DNA from 4 places in the Bradyrhizobium sp. WSM4872 genome. Region 1 is predicted to be linked to each of the others. Evidence: predicted binding sites of a transcription regulator. Region 1 holds the regulator's gene; each other region holds the start of a gene.
The links. The regulator PhoB, encoded in region 1, activates phosphate uptake and scavenging genes when phosphate is short. The targets are predictions, from matches to a motif close to TGTCATNNANCTGTCAT.

Region 1 (7,241 bases):
GATCGCCGGTGCGGCCCATGCCGGTCTGCACCTCGTCGAAGGCGAGCAACAGACCCTTCTCGTCGCAGAGCTGACGCAACGCCCTCAGGAAGGCGGGCGTTGCCGAACGCACACCGCCCTCGCCCTGGATCGGCTCGATCAGGATGCCGGCGGTCTGCGGACCGATCGCCTTTTTCACTGCCTCGAGATCGCCATGCGCAACCTGGTCGAAGCCCTCCATCGGGGGGCCGAAACCTTCGAGATATTTCGCCGACCCCGTCGCCGCCAGCGTCGCCAGCGTGCGGCCATGGAAGGCGCCTTCGAAGGTGATCATGCGATAGCGGTCGGGATGGCCCTTCGCGGCGTGATAACGGCGCACGACCTTGATCACGCATTCCAGCGCTTCGGCGCCGGAATTGCAGAAGAACACGAAGTCCGCGAAACTTTCATTGCACAGGCGCGCGGCGAGCTTTTCGCCGTCCGGGCTCTGGAACAGGTTCGACATGTGCCAGAGCTTGGTCGCCTGCTCCTGCAACGCCGCGACCAGCGCCGGATGGGCATGGCCGAGCGCGTTCACCGCCACCCCCGAGGTGAAATCGAGATAGCGCTCGCCATTAGTCGCGATCAGCCAGCAGCCTTCGCCACGCTCGAAACCGAGGTCGGATCTGGCGAAAACGGGGAGCAAATGCGGCGCTGCGCTGTTAGTCATGGCGGTCACTTGAATGTTGCGGACGGTGTGAGCGTGCATTGCGCAACGCACCATCGACCGGCCCGGAAAACGAAACGTGCCGCCTCTTGAGGGCGGCACGCACGACTATCTTAGGCCTGGTGAAACGGGTGTCAATGCCGCCCGGAAAGCCTCGCGAAACGCTGAATCCGTAGTCTTGCGGTGCCGATTTTGCGGGATTTAGCCACGGAACATGTGGAAGCGAGTCGGCGGACTCTTGCGCGGGAGTCACGCCATATTGTAGCGTTTGGATTGTCAGATACGACATCTCGTGCAGTGGTTCTGATCTTTAAGTCCTTATGTACCGGCGTAAACGTTCGGGCGTTCAAGACGCGCCCGGCGAGCCTTAAGGGATTCTGGCGGCACGGGTTTTTGAAGGCTTAGGCATTCGCTGCGAGGCCCCAGGATGGCTGGCGCGCAGCGAGGGAAAGGGTGCAATGACGGTTTTGACCTGGTCCGATGATCGCGTCGAGCAGCTGAAAAAGCTCTGGGAGGCCGGACTTTCGGCCAGCCAGATCGCGGCGGAGCTCGGCAATGTGACCCGCAATGCCGTGATCGGCAAAGTGCACAGGCTCGGCCTTTCGGGCCGCGCCAAGAGCCCTTCGTCGGCAGCGCCCCGGCCGCGCAAGGCGCGTCCCGCGCAGCACATGATGCGGGTGAGCCGCCCGATCTCGCGCGGCAACACCGCGCTGGCGCAGGCCTTTGAGGTCGAGGCTGAGCCGGATCCGGTCACATACGACAACGTGGTGCCGATGAGCCAGCGGCTGTCGCTGCTGGAATTGAACGAGGCGACCTGCCACTGGCCGGTCGGCGATCCCTCGAGCCCGGACTTCTTCTTCTGTGGTGGCCGTGCGTTGTCCGGCCTGCCCTATTGCGCCCAGCACTCGCGCGTCGCGTACCAGCCGGCATCGGATCGGCGCCGCGCACCGGTGAAGCCGGGTCCGCGGTAATCACGGCAAGTCGTCGCGCGAAGACAGTTCAACAATTTCAGTGTCGTCCTGGCGAAAGCCAGGACCCATACTCCGAGCACGCAGTAGTCGTGCGGAAGGGGTCACTCCGAGTCTTCGCCAAACCACGTTCGGTGGTTATGGGTCCCGGATCAGCGCTCGCTTCGCTCGCTTGTCCGGGACGACGTCGGAGAATTCGGGGACAGCTCGCCAGCAAACAAGCCTGCAACCCTACACCTGCTCCGCCTTGGCAAAACGATCATCCAGCGCGTAGCCGGCGCCGCGGACGGTGCGGATCGGGTCCTGCTCGCGGCCGAGATTGAGCAGCTTGCGCAGGCGGCCGATATGCACGTCGACGGTACGCTCATCGATGTAGATGTCGCGGCCCCAAACGCTGTCGAGCAGTTGCTCGCGCGAGAACACCCGGCCCGGATGCTCCAGGAAGAACTCCAGCAGGCGATATTCGGTCGGACCGAGATCGATCGGCCGGCCCGAGCGCGCCACGCGGCGCTTGTCGCGGTCGAGCTCGATGTCGCCAAAAGCAAGCACGGTGGCGAGCCGCTCGGGGCTCGCGCGCCGCAGCAGGCCTTTCACGCGCGCGAGCAGCTCCGGCACCGAGAACGGCTTGACGATGTAATCGTCGGCGCCGGTCGCAAGACCCCGCACCCGTTCGCTCTCCTCGCCGCGCGCGGTGAGCATGATGATCGGGAGCTGCTTGGTCTCGGGACGGGTGCGAAGCCGCCGGCACAATTCGATGCCTGACAGGCCCGGCAGCATCCAGTCGAGCACGATCAGATCGGGGATGTGCTCCTTGAGGCGAGTGTCGGCGTCGTCGCCGCGCATCACCGTCTCGACGTCATAGCCGTCGCCTTCGAGGTTGTAGCGGAGAAGCTCCGTCAGAGCTTCCTCGTCCTCAACCACCATAATGCGTGCGCCCATCGGGTCGTCGCTCCTTAAGTGTTCGGTACCGTGTTGGCGAAGGTCGTCATGTCGCCCTTCGGCCGCTTGTCGGTGATCGCCTGTCCCTCGATCATGTAGAACACGGTCTCGGCGATGTTGGTGGCGTGGTCGCCGATCCGCTCGATGTTCTTGGCGCAGAACATCAAATGGATACAGAACGAGATGTTGCGCGGATCCTCCATCATGTAGGTAAGGAGCTCGCGGAACAGCGAGGTGCAGATGGCGTCGACCTCCTCGTCGCCCTTCCACACCGCCATCGCCGCCGGCAGATCATGCGCGGCATAGGCGTCCAGCACCGACTTGACCTGCTGCTGCACGAGGTCGGTCATGTGCTCGAGGCCGCGAAACAGCTTGAGCGGATGGAAGTCCGTCTCCAGCGCCGCGACGCGTTTGCCCATGTTCTTGGCGAGGTCGCCGATGCGCTCGAGATCGGTCGCGACGCGCATGGCGCCGACGATCTCGCGCAGGTCGACCGCCATCGGCTGGCGGCGGGCGATGGTGAGGACCGCACGCTCCTCGATGCGCTTCTGCAGCGCGTCGAGTTCTGTGTCGATGGCGACGACGCGCTGGCCGAGCGGGACGTCGCGGCGGATCAGCGCGTCGACGGACTCGACGATCATGCGCTCGGCGATGCCACCCATCTCGGCGACCAGGCGGGTGAGTTCCTGGAGGTCGGTATCGAAGGCCTTTGCGGTATGTTCAGAACCCATGTCGCGTCTCCTAGCCGAACCGGCCGGTGATGTAATCCTGCGTGCGCCGGTCAGTCGGCGACGTGAAGATCTTGCTGGTGTCGTCGAATTCGATCAGCTCGCCGAGATACATGAAGGCGGTCTTGTCGGAGACGCGCGCCGCCTGCTGCATGTTGTGAGTGACGATCGCGATCGTGTAATCCTCGGACAGCTCCTGGATCAGCTCCTCGACCTTGGCGGTCGAGATCGGGTCGAGCGCCGAACAGGGTTCGTCGAACAGGATCACCTCGGGCCGCACCGCGACGGTGCGGGCGATGCAGAGGCGCTGCTGCTGGCCGCCCGAGAGCGACAGGCCGGAGGCGTTGAGCTTGTCCTTGACCTCGTTCCACAGCGCGCCGCCGCGGAGTGCCTTTTCGACGCGGCCGTCCATCTCGGACTTCGAGATCTTCTCATAGAGACGGATGCCGAACGCGATGTTCTCGTAGATCGTCATCGGGAACGGCGTCGGCTTCTGGAACACCATGCCGACGCGGGCGCGCAGCAGATTGAGGTCCAGCTTGCCGTCGAGAATGTTGGTCTGATCGAGCATGAGCTGACCGGTGGCGCGCTGGCCGGGATAGAGGTCGTACATCCGGTTGAAGATGCGCAGCAGGGTCGACTTGCCGCAGCCCGACGGACCGATGAACGCCGTGACGCGGTTGGCGCCGAGCGTCAGGTTGATGTTCTTCAGAGCGTGGTGCTCGCCGTAATAGAAGTTCAGGTTGCGCACGGTCACCTTGGGGGGCGCCTCCGGCAGCACCGGCGCGTGGGGCAGCCCACCGGCCGCGCTCATCGATACGGAAAGATCACTCATTTTGCGGTCCTCTCGGCGCCAAGGATGCGCGCGCCAATATTCAGGGCAAGAACGGTCAGCGTGATGAGCAGCGCCCCGCTCCAGGCCAGCTGCTTCCAGTAGGCATAGGGGCTCTGCACGAAGTTGTTGATGGTGACAGGCAGGTTCGCCATCGTCTTGTTCAGGCCGAGGCTGAAGAACTGGTTCGACAGCGCTGTGAACAGCAGCGGCGCAGTTTCACCGGCGACGCGGGCGGTCGCGAGCAGCACGCCGGTGATGAGACCCGATCGGGCAGCACGATAAGCGATCCGCTTGATCACCAGCGAACGCGGCAGGCCGAGCGCCGAGGCCGCCTCGCGCAACGCGTTCGGCACCAGCAGCAGCATGTCCTCGGTCGTGCGCAGCACCACCGGGATCACGATGACCGCGAGCGCGAGCGAGCCCGCGATCGCCGAGAAGCCGCGCATCGGCACCACCACCGCGCCGTAGATGAACAGGCCGATGATGATCGAGGGCGCCGAGAGCAGGATGTCGTTGATGAAGCGGATCACCGAGGTCAACCGGTCATTGCGGCCGTATTCGGCGAGATAGGTGCCGGCGAACATGCCGAGCGGCGCGCCGATGCCGACGCCGATCACGGTCATGATCAGCGAGCCGACGATGGCGTTGAGCAGACCGCCCTCGTTCGATCCGGGTGGCGGCGTGTTCTCGGTGAACAGCTGGACATTGAGTCCCGCCAATCCGTTGTAGAGCAGCGTGATCAGGATCAGCGCGAGCCAGGTGACGCCGAAGGCCGTTGCGGCGATGCAGAGCCCGCGGACGACGATGTCCTTGCGGCGGCGGCGTGAATAGATCGGATTCATGGCGCTAGTTCCCCGCCTTCTTTTCCAGCCGCATCAGCATCAGCCGCGCCGCTGCGAGCACGAAGAAAGTCAGCACGAACAGCAGGAGGCCGAGCAGGATCAGGCCGGACTGGTGCAGGCCGTCGCTCTCGGCGAACTCGGATGCGATCGCCGCCGAAATCGTGGTGCCGGGGGCGAAGATCGACGACGATATCCGGAACGAGTTGCCGATGATGAAGGTCACCGCCATGGTCTCGCCGAGCGCGCGGCCCAGCGCCAGCATGACCCCGCCGATGACGCCGACGCGGGTGTAGGGGATCACCACGCTGCGGACGACTTCCCAGGTGGTACAGCCGACGCCGTAGGCGGCTTCCTTCAGGACCGGAGGCACCGTCTTGAACACATCGACCGAGATCGAGGTGATGAATGGCAGCACCATGATCGCGAGGATCAGCGCGGCATTGAACAGGCTGAGATAGGACGGCGGTCCCGCGAAGATCGCGCCCAGCACGGGCACGCCGTCGAATATCTTGATCATGAAGGGCTGGAACGTGTTGGCGAGGAACGGACCCAACACGAAGAAGCCCCACATGCCGTAGATGATCGAGGGGATGCCGGCGAGCAGCTCGATCGCCATGCCGATCGGGCGGCGCAGCCATTGCGGGCAGAGCTCGGTGAGGAAGATGGCAATGCCGAGACCCACGGGAATGGCGATCAGCATCGCGATGAAGGAGGTGACGAGCGTGCCGTACATCGGCCCGAGCGCGCCGAGCACCGGCGGATCGGCGGACGGCGCCCAGCGCTGCGTCCACAGGAACGAGACCCCGAATTCCTTCATCGCCGGGAAGGCGCCGACGATCAGCGAAATGATGATGCCGCCGAGGATCAGAAGCACCGAGATCGCGGAGAGCCGCGTGATCCAATAGAAGGTGACGTCGCCGAGCTTGAACGCGCTCAAGGCCTTGGCGCGATCATACGGTCCGGCGTCGTCGATTACATCGCTCTGAACGGCCATCTCTGCCACGCCGATCCCCTGTACTAAAATAGTATACGTTTTTTGTTGGTCCGTGCCCCGGATGCGGCGCAGCGCATCCGGGGCACGGGCGTCGCGTACCTAGCTCTTGATCTCGGCAGCCCAAGTCTTCTCGATCAGCTGAACGACCGGATCCGGCATCGGGATGTAATCGAGCTCTTCGGCTGCCTTGCCGCCGTTCTTGAAGGCCCAGCGGAAGAACTTGATGGCTTCCTGCGAGGACGCCTTGTCGGTGGCATCCTTGTGCATGAGGATGAAGGTCGCCGCCGTGATCGGCCAGGACTTCTCGCCGGGCTGGTCGGTCAGGATGACGTAGTAGCCGGGAGCCTTGGCCCAGTCGGCGTTGGAGGCGGCCGCCTGGAACGCTTCGACGGTGGGCTGCACCGGCTTGCCGGCCTTGTTGACGAGACCGGTGTAGGTCAGCTTGTTCTGCTTGGCATAGGCGTACTCGACGTAGCCGATCGAGTTCTTGGTCTGGCTGATGTTGCCGGACACGCCTTCGTTGCCCTTGGCGCCGACGCCGACCGGCCATTCGACGGCGGTACCTTCACCGACCTTGCTCTTCCAGTCCGCGCTGGCCTTGGCGAGGTAGTTGGTGAAGTTGAAGGTGGTGCCCGAACCGTCCGAACGGCGGACCACGGTGATGGCCTCCGAGGGCAGCTTCACGTTCGGGTTCAGCTTCTTGATCGCGGCGTCGTCCCACTTGGTGATCTTGCCGAGATAGATGCTGGCCAGCGTCTCGCCGTCGAACACCATCTCACCGGGCTTCACGCCCTCGATGTTGACGACGGGCACGATGGCACCCATCACCATCGGCCACTGGACGAGGCCGTCCTTCTCGAGCTGCTCGGCCTTGAGCGGCGCGTCGCTGGCGCCGAAGGTCACGGTCTTGGCCTGGATCTGCTTGATGCCGCCGCCGGAGCCGATCGACTGGTAGTTCAGACCGTTGCCGGTCTCCTTCTTGTAGGCGTCAGCCCATTTGGAATAGATCGGGAACGGGAACGTCGCGCCGGCTCCGGTGATGTCGGCAGCAAAGGCCGCCGTCGTCGATGCGGCAACCAAGCCAGCAGCAACGATCGTTTTGAGGAAATTCATGCTGGTCTCCATACAGGGGAGCGAAGCGCCATCCGCGCCCGATCGCGCTCCCCGTGCCGCCCCTTTAGGAGCGGACAGCTGAGCTTTTACGAAGGTTTGGTGACAGTCGGATGACAGTGTTAAGCAGCTGAAATCGC
Region 2 (7,241 bases), on a different contig from region 1:
CGCGGTGGCGGCGATCGTCAAGGGCGAGAAGCCCTACGATCAGGCCACGGTGGACAGCGCGCTGGCGCAGTTCGAGGACACCGCCAAGAAGCTGCCGAACCTGTTTCCGGCGAGCGCAAAGGGCATGAAGCCCGAGGGCGACTACAGCGCCTCGCCGAAGGTCTGGGAGGACAAGGCCGGCTTCGACGCCAAGGTCGCGAGCTTCGCCAAGGTCGTCGCCGAGGCCAAGGGCAAGATCAAGGATATCGACTCGCTGAAGGCGAATTTCCCCGCGGTCGGCAAGGAATGCGGCGGCTGCCACGAGACGTTTCGTGTGAAGAACGGTTGAGGCGCACAAGAAGCAAGTAGCCCGGATGGAGGGCAGCGCAATCCGGGAAATCCATCCGAGCTGACAGACTGCCCCGGATTGCGCTTCGCTCCATCCGGGCTACCAGAGTTTCAGAAGGGCGGCCTGCGAAAGCAGCCGCCCTTTTTATTGCGTCTCGTGGCGCCGCTGGAAATTCTATCCGCAAGGCCTGACGGATCGCCGCCGAAGCAGTTATCTTGGCTGCAGCCGCCGCGGCATCGGCGTGAGCTTTTCGACGCTGATGCATCCTGCTCCTGACTGCGTTGCGACATCAGGAGTTCCAACCCGCGGCGAGCAGCTCAATCAGCAACAGCGAGACAAGCCATGGTCAAACCGTTCCCGTCGAAGACGCACATCGGCAACCATATGCTGCATCCGGAAACGCTGATGCTGACCTATGGCTACGATCCGCAATTGTCGGAAGGCGCCGTCAAGCCGCCGGTGTTCCTGACCTCGACCTTTGTGTTCAAGACGGCCGAGGACGGCCAGGACTTCTTCGATTTCGTCTCCGGCCGGCGCGAGCCGCCGGAAGGAATGGGCGCGGGCCTGGTCTATTCACGATTCAATCACCCTAACAGCGAAATCGTCGAGGACAGGCTCGCGATCTACGAGCGTACCGAGAGCTGCGCGCTGTTCTCGTCCGGCATGGCGGCCATCGCAACCACGATCCTGGCGTTCGTCCGCCCCGGCGATGTCATCCTGCACTCCCAGCCGCTCTATGGCGGCACGGAAACCCTGCTGACGAATACGCTGGCGCGGCTGGCGAGCGGCGCCGTCGGCTTCGCCGATGGCGTCGACGAAGCCGTGGTCGGCCAGGCCGCGGAGGAGGCCATGCGCAAGGGCCGGGTTTCGATGATCCTGATCGAAACCCCGGCGAACCCGACCAACGGGCTGGTCGACATCGCGATGATGCGGCGCGTCGCCGAGACCATCGGAAAGACGCAAGGACACGTTCCGATCATCGCCTGTGACAATACGCTGCTCGGGCCGGTGTTTCAGCGGCCGATCGAGCACGGCGCCGATATTTCGCTGTACTCGCTCACGAAATATGTCGGCGGTCATTCAGATCTGATCGCGGGCGCCGCGCTCGGCGCGAAGGCGGTCGTGAAAGGCATCAAGGCGCTGCGGGGCGCCATCGGCACCCAGCTCGATCCGCATTCCTGCTGGATGATCAACCGCTCGCTCGAGACGCTGAGCCTGCGCATGGAAAAGGCCGATGCGAATGCGCGCCTCGTGGCGGATTTTCTGCGCGATCATCCCAAGGTGGCGAAGGTGCACTATCTCGGTCATCACGACGCGGCGTCGCCGGACGGACTTGTGTTTGCGCGGCAATGCACAGGGGCGGGATCCACGTTCTCGTTCGACATCATCGGCGGCAAGGCCGCCGCCATGAAATTCCTCAACGCGCTGCAGATCCTCAAGCTGGCGGTGAGTCTCGGCGGAACGGAGTCGCTTGCGAGCCTGCCCGCCACCATGACTCATTCCGGCGTTCCCGCCGACATCCGCCGCAAGATCGGCGTGCTCGATTCCACGATCCGGCTGTCGATCGGAATCGAACACCCGTCGGATTTGATCGCCGACCTCGCGCAGGCGCTGAACGCGGCCGAACCTGACGTGTGACGCCTGCGCCAGCGCCACGCGGAATCGAAAAGGGCGGTTGCGCAAGCAGCCGCCCCTTTTGTTGGATCGTTCGAAAGTTTACTTCGTCACCTGACCGCGGATCTCGCCGCCCGGATTGGCCGCGGTGTGGATGTTGACGTAGAGCTTGCCGCCGAGCAGATCGGCGGCCTGCGCGTCGGTCAGTGTCGCCGAGCCCTCGGCCGGGCTGGTGGCCGCGCCTGGGATCGGGATCGCGACGCCGGCGTTCTTGCCGGGCTCGGCAGGTCCGTGGAAATGCGCCGCGGTGGCGGGGCCAGACAGGCCGGAATAGGTGACCTTCCAGGAGAGCTTCTTGCTGGCGGCGTCGTAGTCCAGATCGGCCGTTCCGGTGCCGCTGCTGGTCGTTGCGGGGACCTCGGACTTGGCGTCGAGCGTTGCTTTCAGCTTTTCCGCGCTGGCCGAACCCGCAAAAGCAACGGCGCCAAGCACTGACATGGCGATGACCATCTTGTTCATGATTTTTCTCCCTGCTGAACCCGTTTGGGCTGCCAAACTTCCAACAGCCGGCATTTCAGTTTATTCCCGTTTCCGGCCGCGGTGGGCTAAATTCTTCGTGGCTGGAGCCGCGAGGACATCGCTCATAAGCTCGCCGCGACGACGAAAGGACCGCATGTTGCGACGAACAATCTCCGTGGCGCTGCTCGCCGCACTCGCCGCAGCCGGCGTCTATTGGTGGCTCAGCGCGCCGGTGGTGGCGGCCGCCGGCACCGCGCCTGTCCGCGTGCCTGATCTTGCCAATGGCCAGGTGATGTTCAACGCCGGCGGCTGCGCCTCATGTCATGCCGTTCCCGACCAGCCCGATCGTCTCAGGCTCGGCGGCGGCGTCGCGATCAAGTCGCCGTTCGGAACGTTCTACGCGCCGAACATCTCCTCCGATCCGACCGACGGCATCGGCAAATGGAGCGAGGCCGAATTCGTCAACGCGGTGATGCACGGGGTCTCGCCGGATGGACGGCATTATTTTCCGGCCTTTCCCTACACGTCCTATCAGCACGCCAGGCGCGAGGACGTGCTCGATCTCTTTGCGTACCTGAAAACGCTACCGGCCGTTGCAGGCAAGGTGCGCGACCACGACGTGCGCTTTCCGTTCAACATCCGCCGCAACGTCGGCATCTGGAAATTCTTATTTCTGGACGGCATGCCCTTCGTCGCCGACAGCGGGAAGTCGCCGCAGTGGAATCGCGGCGCCTATCTCGTCAACAGTTTTGGCCATTGCGCGGAATGCCACAGCCCGCGCAACGCGCTCGGCGGCATCATGGCCGGACAACGCTTCGCCGGCGGTCCCAATCCGGAAGGCGAGGGATGGGTCCCTAACATCACCCAGAAGGGCATTGGCGAGTGGAGCGCGAAGGATATTGCCTATTTTCTGAAGACCGGCGAATTGCCCGACGGCGACAGCGTCGGCGGCGCGATGACGCGGGTGATCAAGAACACCTCTCAATTGCCGGACGACGATCTCGCGGCGATGGCGGACTATCTCAAATCGCTGCCGCCGGTGGACGGTCCGCCGCGCCCCAAGCGCAAGGCGGGCGGCGCCTGATCAGCCGGCACTTTTCCGGACGATCAACTCGCGCCAAACGCCTTGAAGGTGATGATGGTGAGGGTGTCCTGGATCCCGGGCAGCACCTGCACCTTCTCGTTGACGAAGTGGCCGATATCGGTGTCGTTGTCGACGTAGAACTTCACCAGAAGGTCGTATTGCCCGGCCGTGGAATAGATCTCGGAGGCGATCTCGGCTTCGGCAAGCGCATTGGCGACCACATAGGATTGACCGAGCTTGCATTTGATCTGGACGAAAAAGGGAACCATCGCGGTCACTCCGAAAGCATATCTGACGGCTAATAGGCCAAACCCGGCCGGATTTAGCAAGCGAACTTGCTGGGCTGGGGGAGGCGCGCTAGGACGGGCCATGGCTTCGAAAATGCGGAAAATCGCCCCATGACGACGCCCGTCGCGCTGACCATTGCCGGCTCCGATTCGAGCGGCGGCGCCGGCATCCAGGCCGACCTGAAGACCTTTGCCGCGCTGGGCGTTTTTGGCGCGTCCGCCATCACGGCGCTGACGGCGCAGAACACCCGCGGCGTCACAGGCATTCATGCGGTGCCGGCCGAATTCGTCACCGCGCAGATCGACGCGGTGTTTTCCGATCTCGAGGTCGGCGCGGTCAAGATCGGCATGGTGGCGCAAGCCGCCAGCATCGATGCGATCGCGGCCGCGCTGTCGCGCTGGGCGCCCCGCCATATCGTGCTCGATCCCGTGATGGTGGCGACATCGGGTGATCGCCTGCTCGCGTCCGAAGCTGTCGACGCCCTGCGCGTCAAACTGATGCCGCTGGCCTCGGTGATCACACCCAATCTGCCGGAGGCCGCGGCTCTGCTCGACGAACCGGTCGCGGCCAGCGAGGCCGAGATCGAGGGCCAGGGGCGCCGGCTGCTGGCGCTCGGTTGCCGGGCAGTCCTGATCAAGGGCGGGCACGGCGAGGGCGCCGAGAGCATCGACTATCTCGTCGATGCCAGCACCACGATCGCACTCGCCGCGCCGCGCGTTGCCACTCGCAACACCCATGGCACCGGCTGCTCGCTGTCCTCGGCGGTTGCCGCGGGGCTCGCCAGAGGCGAGGATCTCGAGCGCGCCGTGCGCAACGCCAAGACCTGGATCAGCGCCGCGATCGCGGCTGCCGATCGCTTCAGCGTCGGCCACGGCCACGGCCCGATCCATCATTTCCAGAAATTCTACTGAGGCCGCTCGCGAGCGCGCCGCGGTTCCGGGTTCTTGCGGAGGCCGCTGCGACGCCATGTCGCCTGATTGTCGCATGCGACTGATATTCGCGGGGTGGGCGAGGCAAGCGCGATTCGTATCCGAAGGTGCCTCAAAGGTTCAATTGGTCATCCCCCTGTCACGGGACATTGTTACAGGCTGGCGCATGGGAAGTTACGATGTGAGTGACGAGAGCCCGGAGCGGCGCTTTCGCACGTTGTTCATCTCCGACGTTCATCTCGGAGCCCGCGGTTCTCAAGCCGACCTTCTGCTCGACTTCCTGCGTTTCCATGATGCCGACACGATCTATCTCGTCGGCGATATCGTCGACGGCTGGGCGCTGAAATCGAGCTGGCACTGGCCGCAATCGCATAACGACCTCGTCCAGAAGCTTTTGCGCAAGGCGCGCAAGGGCGCCAAGGTGATCTACATCCCCGGCAATCACGACGAGTTCCTGCGCAACTATTACGGCACGCATTTCGGCGGCATCGATGTGGTCGAGAACACCGTTCACACCGGCGCGGACGGCAAGCGCTATCTCGTCATCCACGGCGACATCTTCGACCTCGTGGTGCAGAACGCACGCTGGCTCGCCCATCTCGGCGACAAGGCCTACGATTTCGCGATCCAGCTCAATCGCTTCGTCAACTTCTTCCGGCGCATGTTCAAGGTGCCCTATTGGTCGCTGTCGCAATGGGCCAAGCAGAAGGTCAAGAACGCGGTCAACTATATCGGCGCGTTCGAGCAGGCGCTCGCCGCCGAAGCGCGGCGCCACGACGCCGACGGCGTGATCTGCGGCCACATCCATTATGCGGTGATCCGCGACGAGGGCGGCATCCGCTACATGAATTGCGGCGACTGGGTGGAGAGCTGCACGGCGCTGGTCGAGCACGACGACGGCCATTTCGAGATCATCACCTGGGCGGATCAGGCCGAGAAGCCGGCACAGGTCCCGCAGGTTGCAGCCAGAGCTGCATGACAAAGGCAGCCTGATGCGCATCCTGGTCGCGACCGACGCCTGGCACCCGCAAGTCAACGGTGTGGTTCGGACGCTGACCAAGCTTGCCGACGCCGCCAAAGGCCTCGACGTCGAATTCTCGTTCCTGACGCCGCAATCGTTCCGCACCTTTGCGATGCCGAGCTATCGGGACGTGCGGCTGGCCATGCCGCGGCCGGGCAGAATCGCAAAGCTGATCGAGGAGGCGCACCCGGACAGCATCCACATCGCGACGGAGGGGCCGATCGGCCTGATGGTCCGCCGCTATTGCCGCCAGCGCAAGCTGCCCTTCACGACCAGCTTCCACACCCGCTTTCCCGAATATGTCCGCGCCCGCGTGCCGGTGCCGGGCTCGCTGATCTGGCGGGCGCTGCGCCGATTCCACAGCCCCAGCCGCGCCGTGATGGCGGCGACGCCGGCGCTCGCCAGCGAGCTGACCGAGCGCGGCTTCGACAATGTCGTGCTGTGGCCGCGCGGCGTCGACACCCATCTGTTCCATCCCCGGGCGATCGATCTGTGTCTGCCGGCACCGGTGTTCCTCTCCGTCGGCCGGGTCGCGGTGGAGAAGAATCTCGAGGCGTTCCTCGACCTCGACCTGCCCGGCACCAAGGTGATCGTCGGCGACGGTCCGGCGCGTGTCGCGCTGGAGGAGGTCTATCCGGACGCGATCTTCCTCGGCGAGAAGCACGGCGAGGAACTGGCGGACATTTACGCTGCCGCCGATGTCTTCGTGTTTCCGAGCAAAACCGACACCTTCGGCCTGGTCCTGCTCGAAGCGCTGGCGAGCGGCCTGCCGGTCGCGGCGTTTCCGGTGAAGGGGCCCCGCGACGTGATCGGCGATGCACCGGTCGGCGCGCTCGATCACGATCTGCGCCGCGCCTGCTTCGCCGCGCTGGACATCTCCCGGCAGGACTGCGTCGAATTCGCCGCCAACTACACCTGGGAGGCCTCGGCCCGGGCCTTTATTGACAGCATTTTGGCGGTCGGCGCGGTGCTGCCCGGCCGGAACGGGGCAGAACCGGCGCGATTCGTCGCCTGAGGGGAAGAAGCCCTCGCGCGGAGATGCCTTGCCCGCGCCTCATCCGCCGCGATAACATCAGGCATGACAGAACAGCTCCTCCCGATCGGCCCTGCCGATATCGATGCCGCAGCACGCGTGATCGCACCGTTCGCCGTCCGCACCCCGCTGTTGTCCTTTCCCGTGCTCAACGAACGCGTCGGCGCAAAGGTCTATCTCAAGCCGGAGATGCTCCAGCGCACCGGTTCGTTCAAGTTCCGCGGTGCCTTCAACAAGGTCGCCTCGATCCCGCAGGACAAGCGCGCCGGCGGCGTGGTCGCGTTCTCCTCCGGCAATCATGCCCAGGGCGTGGCGGCGGCGGCAAAGATCCTCGACATGCAGGCGACCATCGTGATGCCGGCGGATGCGCCGTTGTCCAAGCGCGAGCGCACCAAATCCTACGGTGCCGAGGTCGTGCTGTACGA
Region 3 (7,241 bases), on a different contig from region 1:
TAAATCGTCATCTCCTTCAGCGCCGCAAGTGTCTTTTGCGCCGCCTCCGACTGCGGGTTGGGTGCCTTCGGCGTGTCGAGCTTCAGCGGCGGAATGCGGACGCTCTGGCCCTCCTCCAGCCGGTCCTTGCTGTCGACGCGCTTGCCGTCGACGCGCAGTTCGCCTTTGCGAACGACGCGCTGAATGTGGGAGAACGACAGGCCGGGAAAGTGCGCTTCAAGGAAGCGATCGACGCGCATGTTGTTCTCGTCGGCCGTCACCTTGACGGTCTGCACTTTGGTCGGCAGCAATGCCTCGACGGGCTTTGCCGGTGCAGCCTTTTCCGGTTCGGCTTTGGGCGCGCGCCGCTCGACGCGCTCGCTGGCAAAGCGCGGCGCCTTCGCGCCCGGCTTGCCGCCCGGCCGCAGCCCAGCAGGCTTCGCGCTGCGCGCCTTGAACGGGCGCGCCTCCTTGCGCTCATCGCGCGAACGGGGCTTTGGATCGGTTCTTTTGATGCGGCGGCTCATGGTGCCTGCCTAGCTCAAAAGCGGCCTCGCGTCACGGCGAAATGGCGATTTTGGCTTCAGCCACCCCGCTCCTTGCGCAACTTGGCCCAATAATCCAGCCGCTTCCTGATCTCCCGCTCGAACCCGCGGTCCGGCGGGTCGTAGAAGGTCTGGCGGCCCAGGGCTTCCGGGAAGTAATCCTGGCCGGAGAAGGCGTCGGGCGTGTCGTGGTCGTATTCGTAAGATGCGCCGTAGCCTTCCGACTTCATCAGCTTGGTCGGCGAGTTGAGGATATGTTTCGGCGGCAGCAGCGAGCCGGCCTGCTTTGCGACCTGCATCGCCTTGCCGAAGGCGGTGTAGACGGCATTCGATTTCGGCGCGGTGGCGAGATAGACCACCGCCTGCGCGATCGCGAGCTCGCCCTCGGGGTGACCGAGGAAGTCGAAAGCGTCCTTGGCTGCGTTGGCGATGACCAGCGCCTGCGGATCGGCAAGCCCGATATCCTCGACCGCCATGCGCACGACACGGCGCGCCAGGAACAGCGGATCCTCGCCGGCGTCCAACATGCGCGCGAGATAATACAGCGCGGCATCGGGATCGGAGCCCCGCACCGACTTATGCAGCGCCGAGATCAAATTGTAATGGCCGTCGGCCGACTTGTCGTAGATGGGCGCGCGGCGCTGCAAAATCTCCTGCAACTGCGCGGCGTCGAAAATCTCGTCCTTGCGCGCGGCGCGCCAGACTTCCTCGACGAGCGTCAGCGACGCGCGGCCGTCGCCATCGGCCATGCGCACCAGCACGGCGCGCGCTTCCTCGTCGAGCGGCAGCTTGCGGCCCTCGATCTCCTCGGCATGCGCAAACAGCTTTTCGATCGCGGCCGCGTCGAGCGAGCGAAACACCAGCACGCGCGCCCGGGACAGAAGCGCCGCGTTGAGCTCGAAGGACGGATTTTCGGTGGTGGCGCCGACCATCACCACCGTGCCGTCTTCCATGACGGGCAGAAACGAATCCTGCTGGGCGCGGTTGAAGCGATGCACCTCGTCGACGAACAGCAGCGTGCCCTTGCCCATCTCGCGGCGTGCGCGCGCGGCCTCAAAGGCCTTCTTCAAATCGGCGACGCCGGAGAACACCGCGGAGATCTGCTCGAAATGCAAATCGGTGGCGTCCGCGAGCAGCCTCGCGACCGTGGTCTTGCCAGTGCCGGGCGGGCCCCAGAACACCAGCGAGCCCAGCGTGCGCGTCTCCAGCATGCGCGTCAGCGCGCCGTCGGGACCCAGGATGTGATCCTGGCCGACGACCTCCGAAAGCGCGCGCGGCCGCAGCCGATCCGGCAGCGGATGCGGAGCCTCGTGATCGAGCCCCGCCGCGGCGAAGAGAGTTGGCGTCTCCTGTGGTCGCTTCGGACTCATCCGCCCAGCGTGACGTTGATCTGCTGGCCGCCACGCACCAGCGTGATGCGCCAGATGCGCTGGCGCTCGGCCGCCGCCTTTTCGAGATCGCTGGTCTTGCTGATCTTCTGGTTGTTGACGGCCAGGATGACATCGCCCTTCTGGAAGCCGACATTCGCGGCCGCGCTGTCGCCGCCGAGATCGGTGACCACGACGCCTTCGGTGTCGGCGTCCAGATGCAGCTCGTCGGCGAGCGCCGGGGTGATGGTCGAGACCTTCGCGCCCTGGAGAGGCGAGCGCGCGGTGATGACGAGCTCGTTGCGGCCGGCATCGGGCGCGGCGTCCAGCGCCACCGTCAACTTGACCGGCTTGCCGCCGCGCTGCACGTCGATCTGCGCCGTGCCGCCGAGCGGCCGTGTGGCGAAGCGATAGTCGAAGGCGTTTGGATCATCCACGGTCTGGCCGTCGATCGAGACGATCAGGTCGGAGGATTTCAGCCCGGCCTTGGCCGCCGGTCCGTTCGGAACGACGCTTGCGACCAGCGCACCGGTCGGCGAACGCAGGCCGAGACTCTCGGCGATCTCCGGCGTCACCGCCTGCAATTTCGCCCCGAGCCAGGGTCGCTTCACCGCCTTGCCGCCGCCCTTCGCGGAGGCGACGACGACGCGCACCATGTTGGCGGGGATCGCGAAGCCGATGCCCTGCGAGCCGCCGGAGCGCGAATAGATCGCGGTGTTGATGCCCGCGAGCCTGCCGTTCATGTCGACCAACGCGCCGCCGGAATTGCCAGGATTAATCGCCGCGTCGGTCTGGATGAAAAACTGGTAGTCGGTGATACCGACCTGCGTGCGCGCCAAGGCCGAGATGATGCCGTGAGTCACGGTCTGGCCGACGCCGAAGGGATTGCCGATCGCCATCACGACGTCGCCGACCATCAGCTCGTCTGAATTGGTGAATTCGAGAGCCGGAAACTTCTCCTTGGTGTCCTTCAGGCGCAGCACCGCGAGATCGCTGCGAGAGTCCTTCAGCACGATCTCGGCCTCGAACTCACGCTTGTCCGACAGCGACACCTTGACCTGGTCGGCGCCTTCGATGACGTGGACGTTGGTGACAACGAGTCCCGACGCATCGACGATCACGCCCGAACCAAGCGAGCGCTGCACCTGTTCCTGTTGCTGGCCGGGCACGCCGAAGAAGCGGCGGAAGATCGGGTCGTCGAGCAGCGGGTTGCGATTCTGCACCACCTTGGCGGCATAGACGTTGACGACCGCCGGCTGCACCCGCTGCACGATCGGCGCATAGGACAGCCGCAGTTCGGCGGGCGAGGACGGCACTCGGCGGTCCTGCGCGGCGGCCGGATTGAAATTGGCCGAAAAGGCTATGCACAGTGCCGTGACGACGGCGCTCCAGGTCGATCGAAACATTCCTACCTCTTGGAAAAGACGCCGGAATATAGGCGCGTTCGCCCGCCAATAGAAGGGCGCCCGGCGCGATATTCGACCCCCTTTTTGGTGTGTCCCGCCTGCAAGCTCTGCGTGCGAAATTGCAATTTGCCGGGGCTGCCGATTGGCATGATGTGCGTCATCTTGCATGGTGGTGCTAGGCGGATTCGGTTGCGGCGAATTTACACCAGTGGGAACCGCGCAACCGGGCGCAGCGTCGCGGAGCAGTCATCGATCGTACCTAGGCTCTCCGCCAGCGACTTGGGAAGTTCGTCAACCGATGGAGTCATGACGTGAGCAGGACAAGAATTGCAGCCACAGCGATTGGTCTCGCCGCCGCGCTGGCAGCCTCGCAGGCCCAGGCTCAATCGGCGAGCAGCAGCGACCAGGAGATCGCGCTCCTGAAGCAGCAGTTGAAGATGCTGGAGCAGAAGCTCGACAAGCTCCAGAGCCAGACCGCGGCGAACACTGCCGCTGCAGCAAAGGCCAGGACCGAAGCCAAGGCGGATGCGAAAGCTGAGGCGCGGTCCGAAGCGAAGGCCGTCGTCGCCAACGCCAACGCGGCGATCCCGCTCAAGGGACCGGCGCCTGCCTCCGGCGTCCTCGTGACGATGCCGAACAATCGGCCGACCATCTGCACTGCCGATGGGGCAAACTGCGTCGGGATCACAGGTCGCGTGCATTGGGACGCCGGCGGCTACGACTATCGGCCCAACACGGCCGCAACCGTGCCGCAGAAACTCGATAGCGGCGAGAACGTCCGCCGCGCGCGCATCGGTCTCGCCGGCAAGTTCTTCAACGACTGGAATTTCGCGCTGGTCTACGACTTCGGCGGCTCCTCCGACGGGTTTGGCGGCGCAGCTCCGGGTTCGCTGCCCGGCGGCGGCGTCTCCGGCATCGAGAACGCCTATCTCAGCTATACCGGCCTGAAACCGTTCGGCGGCAAGATGGCCATCGAAGGCGGCATCATGGACCTGCCCTACACTCTCGATGAAGCCACGAGCTCCAACGACATCATGTTCATGGAGCGCGCCTCGGCCGGCATCATCGCGACCAGCATCGCCGCGGGCGACTTCCGCTCGGCTGTCGGCACGCGCTGGTACAACGACCAGCTCTGGATCGGCGGCTACGTCACGGGGCCCTCGACCGGCGCGATCCATTCGGCGTCGAGCGCAGCACCGAACGGTGCCTCCGAGCAGTATGGCGCCGTCGCCCGCGTTGCCGGCCAGGTCGTCAGCGGCAAAGACTACTCAGTCCATCTCGGCGGCAATGCCGAATGGCTGATCCAGCCGTCGCGCAACATGGTGACGGGTGCGCAGACGGTGACGCTTAACGATCGTCCGGAACTGCGCATCGATCCCACGGCGCTCGCCACGACCGGCGCAATCGCCAATGCCTCCGGCGCGCAGGTCTACAGCGTCGAAGCGGCCGCCACTTATGGACCACTGATCCTGCAAGGCGAGTATTTCTGGTACAACATCGATCGCAGCGCCAACACCGGCCTGCCGCCGCTGGGTGCGCCGAGCCTCAAATTCCAGGGCGGCTACGCGCAGGCCGGCTACGTGCTGACGGGCGAGGGTCGCAGCTATAATGCGGCGAATGCGGCCTATGGCGGCGTCAAGCCGGCGCACCCGTTCTCGCTCGAGGGCGGCGGCTGGGGCGCGTGGGAAGTCGCGGGACGCTTCTCCACGATCGACCTCAACGATCAGCTCGGGACCGCCACCGGCATCGCGGGCGGCCGGCAGACCGTCTACACGGCGGCGCTGAACTGGTACGTCAACGGCAACGTCCGTTTCATGCTGGACTATCTGCATGGCACGGTGTCAAGGCAGGCCTCGCCGATCTCGACCGCCGATGTCGGCTCGAAGTTCGATGCGGTCGCGATGCGGACGCAGTTCGCGTTCTAGGTCTCGCCTGTCGTCCCGGGGGCGCGCAAAAAACGCGAACCCGGGACCCAGCACCTGCAACACTTTCGAAGGAGACAAGCCATGAAGGCCGTCGGCTACAAGAAATCGCTTCCGATCGAGGATCAGGACGCGCTGTTCGATTTCGAGACCGCCAAGCCCGAACCCAAGGGCCGTGATATCCGCGTCGCCGTAAAGGCGATCTCGGCCAATCCGGTCGACTACAAGGTGCGCAAGCGCGCCGCCCCGCCCGAGGGCGAGACCAAGATTCTGGGCTATGACGCGGCAGGCGTGGTCGATGCCGTGGGGCCTGACGTCTCGCTGTTCAAGCCGGGCGATGAGGTATTTTACGCCGGCTCGATCCTGCGCCAGGGTACCAATTCCGAATTCCACCTTGTCGACGAGCGTATCGTCGGCAACAAGCCGAAGAGCCTGTCGTTCGCGCAGGCCGCCGCCCTTCCCCTCACCTCCATCACCGCCTGGGAGCTGTTGTTCGATCGGCTCGGTGCGGTGCCCGGCAAGAGTGTCGATCCGCGCACGCTCTTGATCACCGGCGGCGCCGGCGGCGTCGGCTCGATCCTGATCCAGCTCGCCCGCCGCCTCACCGGCCTCACGGTGGTCGCGACCGCGACGCGGCCGGAATCGCAAAAATGGTGCCTCGATCTCGGCGCGCATGCGGTGATCGACCACGGCCAACCGATGAAGGAGCAGATCGAGAAGCTCATGCTGCCGCCGGTCGCGCTGGTGGCGAGCCTCACCTTCACCGACCAGCACTACAAGAGCATCGCCGACTTCATGGCGCCGCAGGGCAGGTTCGGCCTGATCGACGATCCCCCGGAATTCACTGTGAGCGCGTTCAAGGGCAAGGCAATTTCGGTGCATTGGGAATCGATGTTCACGCGCTCCTCGTTCCAGACCGCCGACATGATCGCGCAGCATCATCTGCTCAATGACGTCGCCGACCTCATCGACAAGGGCGTGCTGCGCACGACGCTCGACCAGACCTTCGGCACGATCAACGCGGCCAATCTCAAGCGGGCCCACGCGCTGCTCGAGAGCGGCAAGTCGCGCGGCAAGATCGTGCTGGAGGGGTGGTAGGTCTTAGCTCGAAGCGGGCGCCGCATTCGTCTCAGGCGGACGCGTCGCCCGCTCGATAAAGCCCTTGGCGAGCGCGTGGTAGATCCCCTCCTCGCAGATCATCCGCGATGTGGCATGTGCAATCAGGGCGGCGGCCATCAACGGCACCACCATGGCGTGGTTGTCGGTCATCTCGGTCACGATGACGAAAGCGGTGATCGGCGCCTGCACCACACCGGCAAAATACGAGACCATGCCGAGCAACATGATCGCACCGAGCGGAGCGTCGTGGAAGAAGGACGCGATATTGCTGCCGAGGCCGGCCCCAACGGCGAGTGACGGCGAAAAGATTCCGCCGGGTATGCCACTGATTGCCGCGAAGGTGGTGGCGAGAAGCTTGAGGATGCCGAAGTCCTGCGGCAGCGGTGCGCCCTGCTCCAGGGCCGTCTTTACCTGCTGGTAGCCTGTGCCATAGATCGTATCGCCGGAGACGATGCCGCAGATCGCGACTGCGAAGCCGCACACGAGCGCAAACCACAACGGGTGGCGCTTGACCGAACGCCCTAACGGATGGGCGAAGCCGCGCGCCATCACGATGACGATACGGCTGAAGACGCCGCCGGCCACGCCACCAACCACGCCACACACCGGAACCGCCAGCCAGTCGGCACCAGGGGCTAGCGACATCGCACTGCTGCCGAAATAGGCGTAATTGCCCATCAGCGCGAGCGAGGTCAGACCGGCCGCGATCACCGCTGCGATGATGAGACTGCTGGTACGTGTCTCGAAAGCACGGCTCATCTCCTCGATGCCGAAGACGATCCCCGCCAGCGGCGTGTTGAAGGCGGCCGCGACGCCGGCGGCCGCGCCGGCCAGGATCAATCCGGGCTGGCGGCGGGGCGAGACGCGTCCGAGCGCGAACATGATGGAAGCGCCGACTTGAAC
Region 4 (7,241 bases), on a different contig from region 1:
GATTGCGCCGAAATTGCCGTTGACGACGAGGCTCAGCGTCTGCTCGCCGCGATGATCGGGATGCACGCGCCAGCCGATGTCGGACAGCAGGCACGCGGCATGGCGCAGACGGCGGTCCTCCTCGGTCTCGCGCAACTTCACCACGCGCGCGAGGCGGTCGGTCCAGGCGATCAGCTCGCGCGCGTGCTTGGCCGAACGCGACAGCAGCTGGTTCAGCTCCTCGGCCGCGCAGATCAGTCCGTCCTTGTTGCGTTCGGACTCCGGCAGCTTCTCGTGCAGCAGGCCCTCGCGTACGCCGAAGGTCGAGAACACGATGGTCTTCGGCTTCGCCACCCGAATGATGTGCTCGAGCACCAGTGCGGCATAGGTGAGGAGCGGGCGCCGGGCATCGGCGACGATCTCGATGTCGGCGAGCATGCCGGCGGCCGCAAGCCGGCGCAGGCGGCGGGAAAAATCGAGCGCCTCGGCCGCCGAAATCGAATAGCCGTGCATCACCTGGAGCGGATAGCCGCTCTGGATGATGTGGATGCGCGCAAGCGCGCGCCAGGTGCCGCCGACGGCGTAGAAGCTGCGGCCGCGGCCCGCGGTGAGCTGCGGCACCCCGTCGAGCGCTTCGCGCACGATGCGGTCGGCGCGTTTCAGGGATTTATGCGCGAGGTCCTGCAGCGCGAGGCCGCCGAGCGGCAGCGTCACGCCGCTGCGCACGGTGTTTTTGCGCACGTCGATCAGTTCGAGCGAGCCGCCGCCGAGATCGCCGACGATGCCGTCGGGATGGTGGATGCCGGAGATCACGCCGAGCGCCGACAGCCGCGCCTCGCGCGGGCCCGACAGGATCTCGATCTTCACCGCGCAGATGCGCTCGGCTTTGGCGATGAAGTCGGGGCCGTTGGAGGCGTCGCGGCAGGCGGCGGTCGCAATCGCAAACACCCGTCCGACCTGCATCACTCGGCACAGCGCACGGAAGCGCTTGAGCGAGGTCAGCGCCTTGTCGACGGCGTCGGGCGCAAGCAGTCCCGTGCTCTGCACCTCGCGCCCGAGACCGCACAGCGTCTTCTCGTTGAAGATGGGAATGAGGCTCCGCGTCAGCCCCTCGTAGACGACGAGCCGGACCGAGTTGGAGCCGATGTCGATGACCGCGACGCTCGAGCCGCGCTTGCGCGGCCGCTTCACGTCGACGATCCCGGATCAGGATTGATGACGTTCATTACGGCGCGTGAGGCGGCGCGGCGAGGATTCCTTGAGCGACTTACCACGGCCAGACAGACTCGGATTTGTCATGAAGTAGTTGTGGACGTTGAAAGGCTCCTCGCCCTTCGCGGTCTTCATACGCGTTGAGGACCCGTCCGGCAACAATTGCCAGCTCTGTTCATTGTCCTTGAGATTCGCGACCATGATCTGTTCGAGAACCTGCTGATGCACCGTGGGATTTTGCAGCGGACACAGCACCTCGACGCGGCGGTCGAGGTTGCGCGGCATCATGTCAGCCGAGGAGATATACACAGCCGCTTTCGCGCTCGGCAGGCCCTGGCCCATGCCGAAGCAGTAAATTCGGCCGTGTTCGAGGAATCGTCCGATGATCGACTTGACGCGGATGTTCTCCGACAGGCCGGGAATGCCGGGCCGTAGGCAGCAGATGCCGCGCACCACGAGCTCGACCTGCACGCCGGCCTGTGAAGCCTCGTAGAGCGCATCGATGATGTCGGGGTCGACCAGCGCGTTCATTTTCATCCAGACCGCACCGGGCCGCCCGTGCCGTGCATGCGCGGTCTCGCCCTGGATGTGCTCGATGATGCGCTTGCGCAAGGTCAGCGGCGACACCGCCATCTTTTCCAGGTCGCTCGGCGCGGCATAGCCGGTGATGAAGTTGAACACGCGGGCAGCGTCGCGGCCGATGGTTGGATCCGAGGTGAAGTAGGAGAGGTCGGTGTAGATGCGCGCGGTCACCGGGTGGTAATTGCCGGTGCCGGTATGGACGTAGGTTGTGAGGCTGCCGCCCTCGCGCCGCACCACCATCGACAGCTTTGCGTGCGTCTTCAGTTCGAGGAAGCCGTAGACGACCTGCACGCCGGCGCGTTCGAGGTCGCGCGCCCAGCGGATGTTGGCCTCCTCGTCGAAGCGCGCCTTCAGCTCGATCAGCGCGGTCACGGATTTGCCGGCTTCGGCGGCTTCCACGAGCGCGCGCACGATCGGCGAGTTGCTGGAGGTGCGGTAGAGCGTCTGCTTGATGGCGACGACGTCGGGGTCGCGCGTCGCCTGCTGGAGGAACTGCACCACCACGTCGAAGGATTCATAGGGGTGATGGACGACGAGATCCTTCTGCCGGATCGCAGCGAAGATGTCGCCGCCTTGCTCGCGCACGCGCTCGGGATGGCGCGGCACGTAAGGGGTGAATTCCAGATCGGGCCGGTCGAGGCGGGTGAGCTGCGAGAGCTCGTTCATGGCGAGCACGCCATCGACCAGGAACACCTCGTCGTCGGCGGTCGACAGCGCGTGCTGTACGAAGCTGCGCAACTGCTCCGGCATCTTGGCATCGATCTCGAGCCGGATCACCGAGCCGCGGCGGCGGCGCTTCAGCGCAGTCTCGAACAGGCGGACGAGATCCTCGGCCTCTTCCTCGATTTCGAGTTCGGAGTCGCGGATGACACGGAAGGCGCCCTGGCCGTGCAGATTGTAGCCGGGGAACAGGCGGTTGATGAACAGCGCGGTGGCCTGCTCCAGCGAGATCAGCCGAACCACCTTGCCCTCGGCCGGCAGGCGGATGAAGCGGTCGATCTTGCCGGGCATGCGGATCAGCGCGTTCATCTGCTTGCCATCGGCGGCGCGCGTGAGCTGGAGCGCGATGGTGAAGCCGAGGCTCGGAATGAACGGGAAGGGGTGGGCCGGGTCGATCGCAAGCGGTGTCAGCAGCGGGAACACGTTGCTGAGGAAGTAGTCCTCGACCCAGGTTCGTTCCGCCTTGGTGACTTCCTTGCCCTCGACCAGCACGATGCCCTCGTCGGCGAGCGTGCCGCGCAGGTCGCGCCAGATTGCCTGCTGGTCGGAGGCGAGCTGCGAGACGGTTCGGTTGATCAGCGCGAGCTGCTCGGACGGCGTCAGACCGTCGGGGCTGCGCTCGGCAATGCCCTCGCGCACCTGGGCCTTGATGCCGGCGACGCGGACCATGAAGAACTCGTCGAGGTTGTTCGCTGAAATCGACAGGAATCGCACCCGCTCCAGCATGGGATGGCTGGGATTGACCGATTCCTCCAGGACGCGGCGGTTGAAGTGCAGCCAGGAGAGCTCGCGATTGATGAACCGCTCAGGGTTCGATGCGATCGCAGGCGGGCCCTCGGCTTCCGGGGCTTTCTCTTTAACTTCAATAGCTTGCGCAGAATCCATCAGAAGTCGGTCCATCCAGTTCGCCCCAATTTGCGACTTACGCGCAAAACCCGCGGGAGCATGTGTTAGAGCGATGACGTTTCGATGACATTGATGTTCCGCCGCCCGGCCGCGTCAAGCCGCCTTGGTCAGACATCCCGGAGCAGCTCGGCCGCCAGCGCCCTTGTGACGGGGCGGCCGAGGCGCAGGGCCTCGCTGTCCAGCAGGTCCACAGCCCGTCGGGCGGCGGCCGAGGACCGCTCCAGGCGAGTGGCGAGGTAGCTGACCACGCTCTCGTCCACCGCGAGCTGGCGGTCGGTGCAGAATTTGACGATCAGGCCGCGGAAGAGCTGGTCGTCAGGCGGCAGCAGCGAGACAACGGGGACGGCACGGAGCCGCGAGCGCAGGTCGGCGAGTTCGATCTCGAGAGAAGCGGGCGCCTCGCGTCCGGTGAAGAGGACGTAGGCGCCGTCCTCGCGGGCCAGATTCATCAGATGGAACAGGGAGCGCTCGTCGAATTGCCCGGCCTTGGGATCCTCGACCACCAGCGCGCCAGTGGCGAGCGCAGCCGGGACGGCCTCGGCGGTCAGCCCATTGGCCGTGGTCGAGCGGGCGCCTGAAGCCTCGGCCCAGATCGCGGCGAGATGGCTCTTGCCGCTTCCTTCCGGGCCGGCCAGCCACATGATCCGGTTCGGCCATTCCGGCCAGGCGTCGATGAGGGCAAGACCGGCGGCGTTGACGGGGCCCTCAAGGAAATTGTCCCGGCTCAGGCTCTCCGCATGCGGAAGCGAAAACGCCAACTGTCGGGGATGAACGCGGCCTGGCACGCTTGCTTTGCTCCGTGCCGGCGTGCCGGCTTCGTTTGAAGAGATGCGACTTGATCGAGCGGGAGTTGGCCTTTTGCGGGGCCGCTTCCCAACTCATTTGGCCTCGATCGTGCTCATGTGCCGCAACCACTCGACAAGATAGAGCGACACGGAGGAAAGCGTGAAGACCGTGACGAGGCCCATCAGGATGATATCATAAGGACCGGCTTTGAAGCCGAAGGCGAGGGCGGCCAGCACCAGCGCCGCGAACGCCACCTGGGCCACAGTGTTGAGCTTGGATACCTTCGAGGGCTTCATCTCCACAGGCCGGTCGAACAGCCACGATATGATCACGGCAGCGACGATCATGATGTCGCGCGAGACCACCAGGATGACGATCCAGCGCGGAATCGCGCCCCAGATGCCCAGCGCCATGTAGATCGAGACCAGCAGCGCCTTGTCGGCGAGCGGGTCGAGCAAAGCGCCGAGCTCGCTCGTCATGTTGAAGCGCTTGGCAAGGAAGCCGTCGACCGCGTCGCTGATACCGGCGATCAGGAAGACGGCGAACGCCACCTCCATTTGGCTCGACACGATGGCCCAGACGATGATCGGGACCAGCATGATGCGGCCCAAAGTAATGATGTTCGGTATACTCACACGGCGCTTCCCGGCACCCGGCCTGACCTCGAATTCGGCCCTTTGGAGGCTGAACCGGTTGATATCTCTACATAGTATACGGGGGCGCGCCATGCGAGCCATTGCGCGTCCCCGGAATTCGACGTAACCAGCCGCAAACCCACTGGAAATCGGGCATGACCGACCGCAAAAACGGCCTCACTTACGCCGATTCAGGCGTCGATATCGACGCGGGCAACCGCTTGGTCGACCTGATCAAGCCGATGGTGCGCGCAACCGCACGTCCCGGCGCCGACGCCGAAATCGGCGGATTCGGCGGCCTGTTCGATCTCAAGGCGGCCGGTTTCAAGGATCCCATCCTGGTGGCCGCGACCGATGGCGTCGGCACCAAAGTCAAGATCGCGATCGAGACCGGCCTGCATGGCGGGATCGGCATCGACCTCGTCGCCATGAGTGTCAACGACCTCGTGGTGCAGGGCGCCGAGCCGCTGTTCTTTCTGGACTATTTTGCCTGCGGCAAGCTCGATCCGGAGGCGACCGCGTCGATCGTCGCCGGTGTCGCCGAAGGCTGCCGCGAATCCGGCTGCGCCCTGATCGGCGGCGAGACGGCCGAGATGCCCGGCCTCTACAAGGACGGCGACTACGACCTCGGTGGCTTTGCCGTCGGCGCCGCGGAGCGGGGCACGCTCTTGCCGCGCAAGGACATCGCCGCCGGCGATGCCGTGATCGGGCTCGCCTCGTCGGGCGTGCACTCCAACGGTTTCTCGCTGGTGCGCAAGATCGTGGAACAATCCGGCCTCGGCTTCGGAGCGCAGGCGCCGTTTGCGCCCGTCATGACGCTCGGCGGCGCGCTGCTGACGCCGACACGTCTCTACGTCAAATCCTGCCTGCGCGCGATCCGCGAGACCGGCGCGGTGAAGGGGCTCGCCCACATCACCGGCGGCGGCTTCACCGACAACATTCCGCGCGTGCTGCCGAAGCATCTCGGAGTCGGTATCGATCTGGCGCGCCTGCCGGTGCTGCCGGTGTTCAAATGGCTGGCCGCGCAGGCCGGCATCGCCGAGCTCGAAATGCTGCGGACCTTCAATTGCGGGATCGGCATGATCGCGATCGTCGAGCCGGACAAGGTCGAAGAGGTCGTCGAGGTCTTCGCCGATGCCGGCGAGACCGTGGCACAGCTCGGCACTGTGATCCCGGCCGAGGGCGAGCACCGCGTCGTCTATAACGGCCATCTCGATATGGCGCTGTAGTGACCGGCGCTGTGATGAAACGCCGCGTCGCCATCCTGATTTCCGGCCGTGGCTCCAACATGGCTGCGCTGATCAAGGGCGCGGCCGCGCCGGATTTTCCGGCGGAGATTTCGCTCGTCATCTCGAACAAGGCCGATGCGCAGGGGCTGGAAAGGGCCAAAGCGAGCGGCGTGAAGACGCTGGTGATCGAAAGCAAGCCGTTCGGCAAGGACCGCGCCGGATTCGAGAAGGTGCTGCAAGCAGCGCTCGATCAGCACGGCATCGAGCTGATTTGCCTCGGCGGCTTCATGCGCCTGTTCACGGCCGAATTCACCAAGGCGTGGTACGGGCGGATGCTCAACATCCATCCCTCGCTCCTGCCGTCCTTCCCCGGTCTCGACCCGCACGGCCAGGCGTTGCGCGCCGGCGTCAAGCTGTCCGGCGCGACAGTGCACTTCGTGATCCCCGAGACCGACGCCGGCCCGATCGTGATGCAGGGCGCGGTGCCTGTGAGCGATCACGATACCGCGGCCACGCTGTCGGAGCGTATCCTCGAAGTCGAGCACCGCATCTATCCCGCAGCACTGAGCCTGCTCGCGACCGGCAAGGTCCGGATCGAGGGCGATGTCTGCAAGACCGCGGGCAGCGGGCCGTCGGAGAATTTTCTGGTTGCGCCGTTGGTGCGGTGAAGCGCCGTCGCACTCGGAACTTCCCATCCCAAACAAAAACCCCCGGCAGAGCCGGGGGCAACGTCATGATCTCTTGCGCAGACCGCGAGAGAAATCAGGAAACCTTGAGGTTCTCCGCGGATGCCTTGCCGCGGTTCTCCACGAGGTCGTATTCAACCACCTGATTTTCATTGAGGGTCGAGAGTCCGGCGCGCTCGACGGCGGAGATGTGGACGAAGACGTCCTTGTCACTGCCGTTCGGCTTGATGAACCCATAGCCCTTGGTCGGGTTGAACCATTTGACGGTGCCCTTTTGCGGCATCCTCAGTCTCCTCCGCTAGATACAAAAACGACGCGGCCGCTTTTCGCGTGCCACGCCACAAACGGGCTTCCGGTAGTCTGTTCGAGTCTTGAGTCTCAATGTCGCGAAACGCACAGTCGAGCGGCCAATTCCGATTGTGTCCGATATTGCAACATGAAAATCGCCCGTTAGCAAGCCGCGCGCGAATTTCAAGAGCCCGACCGGAGTACTCGACCGCAATTTG

Region 2: AC0L3C_RS04005 (UDP-2,3-diacylglucosamine diphosphatase) is a predicted target of PhoB. The motif match lies at 4,889-4,905, and genes of this name have one in related genera.
Region 3: AC0L3C_RS18340 (OprO/OprP family phosphate-selective porin) is a predicted target of PhoB. The motif match lies at 3,531-3,547, and genes of this name have one in related genera.
Region 4: AC0L3C_RS03025 (RNA degradosome polyphosphate kinase) is a predicted target of PhoB. The motif match lies at 3,452-3,468, and genes of this name have one in related genera.

Annotation. Positions count from the first base shown of each region.
Region 1 covers NZ_JBVVPT010000028.1:41,622-48,862, forward strand. The annotation lists gene AC0L3C_RS28570 (acetylornithine transaminase) at 1-688, opposite strand, end outside; gene AC0L3C_RS28575 (GcrA family cell cycle regulator) at 1,144-1,656, shown strand; gene phoB (phosphate regulon transcriptional regulator PhoB) at 1,885-2,592, opposite strand; gene phoU (phosphate signaling complex protein PhoU) at 2,607-3,323, opposite strand; gene pstB (phosphate ABC transporter ATP-binding protein PstB) at 3,334-4,155, opposite strand; gene pstA (phosphate ABC transporter permease PstA) at 4,152-4,997, opposite strand; gene pstC (phosphate ABC transporter permease subunit PstC) at 5,002-5,991, opposite strand; gene pstS (phosphate ABC transporter substrate-binding protein PstS) at 6,091-7,104, opposite strand.
Region 2 covers NZ_JBVVPT010000002.1:181,513-188,753, forward strand. The annotation lists gene AC0L3C_RS03975 (c-type cytochrome) at 1-328, shown strand, start outside; gene AC0L3C_RS03980 (cystathionine gamma-synthase family protein) at 671-1,966, shown strand; gene AC0L3C_RS03985 (CHRD domain-containing protein) at 2,045-2,461, opposite strand; gene AC0L3C_RS03990 (c-type cytochrome) at 2,616-3,545, shown strand; gene AC0L3C_RS03995 (Lrp/AsnC ligand binding domain-containing protein) at 3,569-3,814, opposite strand; gene thiD (bifunctional hydroxymethylpyrimidine kinase/phosphomethylpyrimidine kinase) at 3,944-4,744, shown strand; gene AC0L3C_RS04005 (UDP-2,3-diacylglucosamine diphosphatase) at 4,929-5,741, shown strand; gene AC0L3C_RS04010 (glycosyltransferase family 4 protein) at 5,755-6,798, shown strand; gene AC0L3C_RS04015 (threonine/serine dehydratase) at 6,862-7,241, shown strand, end outside.
Region 3 covers NZ_JBVVPT010000012.1:72,225-79,465, reverse strand. The annotation lists gene AC0L3C_RS18355 (RluA family pseudouridine synthase) at 1-506, opposite strand, end outside; gene AC0L3C_RS18350 (replication-associated recombination protein A) at 563-1,894, opposite strand; gene AC0L3C_RS18345 (DegQ family serine endoprotease) at 1,891-3,297, opposite strand; gene AC0L3C_RS18340 (OprO/OprP family phosphate-selective porin) at 3,609-5,222, shown strand; gene AC0L3C_RS18335 (zinc-binding alcohol dehydrogenase family protein) at 5,304-6,317, shown strand; gene AC0L3C_RS18330 (chloride channel protein) at 6,321-7,241, opposite strand, start outside.
Region 4 covers NZ_JBVVPT010000001.1:602,747-609,987, reverse strand. The annotation lists gene ppx (exopolyphosphatase) at 1-1,170, opposite strand, end outside; gene AC0L3C_RS03025 (RNA degradosome polyphosphate kinase) at 1,186-3,378, opposite strand; gene AC0L3C_RS03020 (P-loop NTPase family protein) at 3,507-4,184, opposite strand; gene AC0L3C_RS03015 (CDP-alcohol phosphatidyltransferase family protein) at 4,278-4,820, opposite strand; gene purM (phosphoribosylformylglycinamidine cyclo-ligase) at 4,976-6,049, shown strand; gene purN (phosphoribosylglycinamide formyltransferase) at 6,064-6,717, shown strand; gene AC0L3C_RS03000 (cold-shock protein) at 6,812-7,018, opposite strand.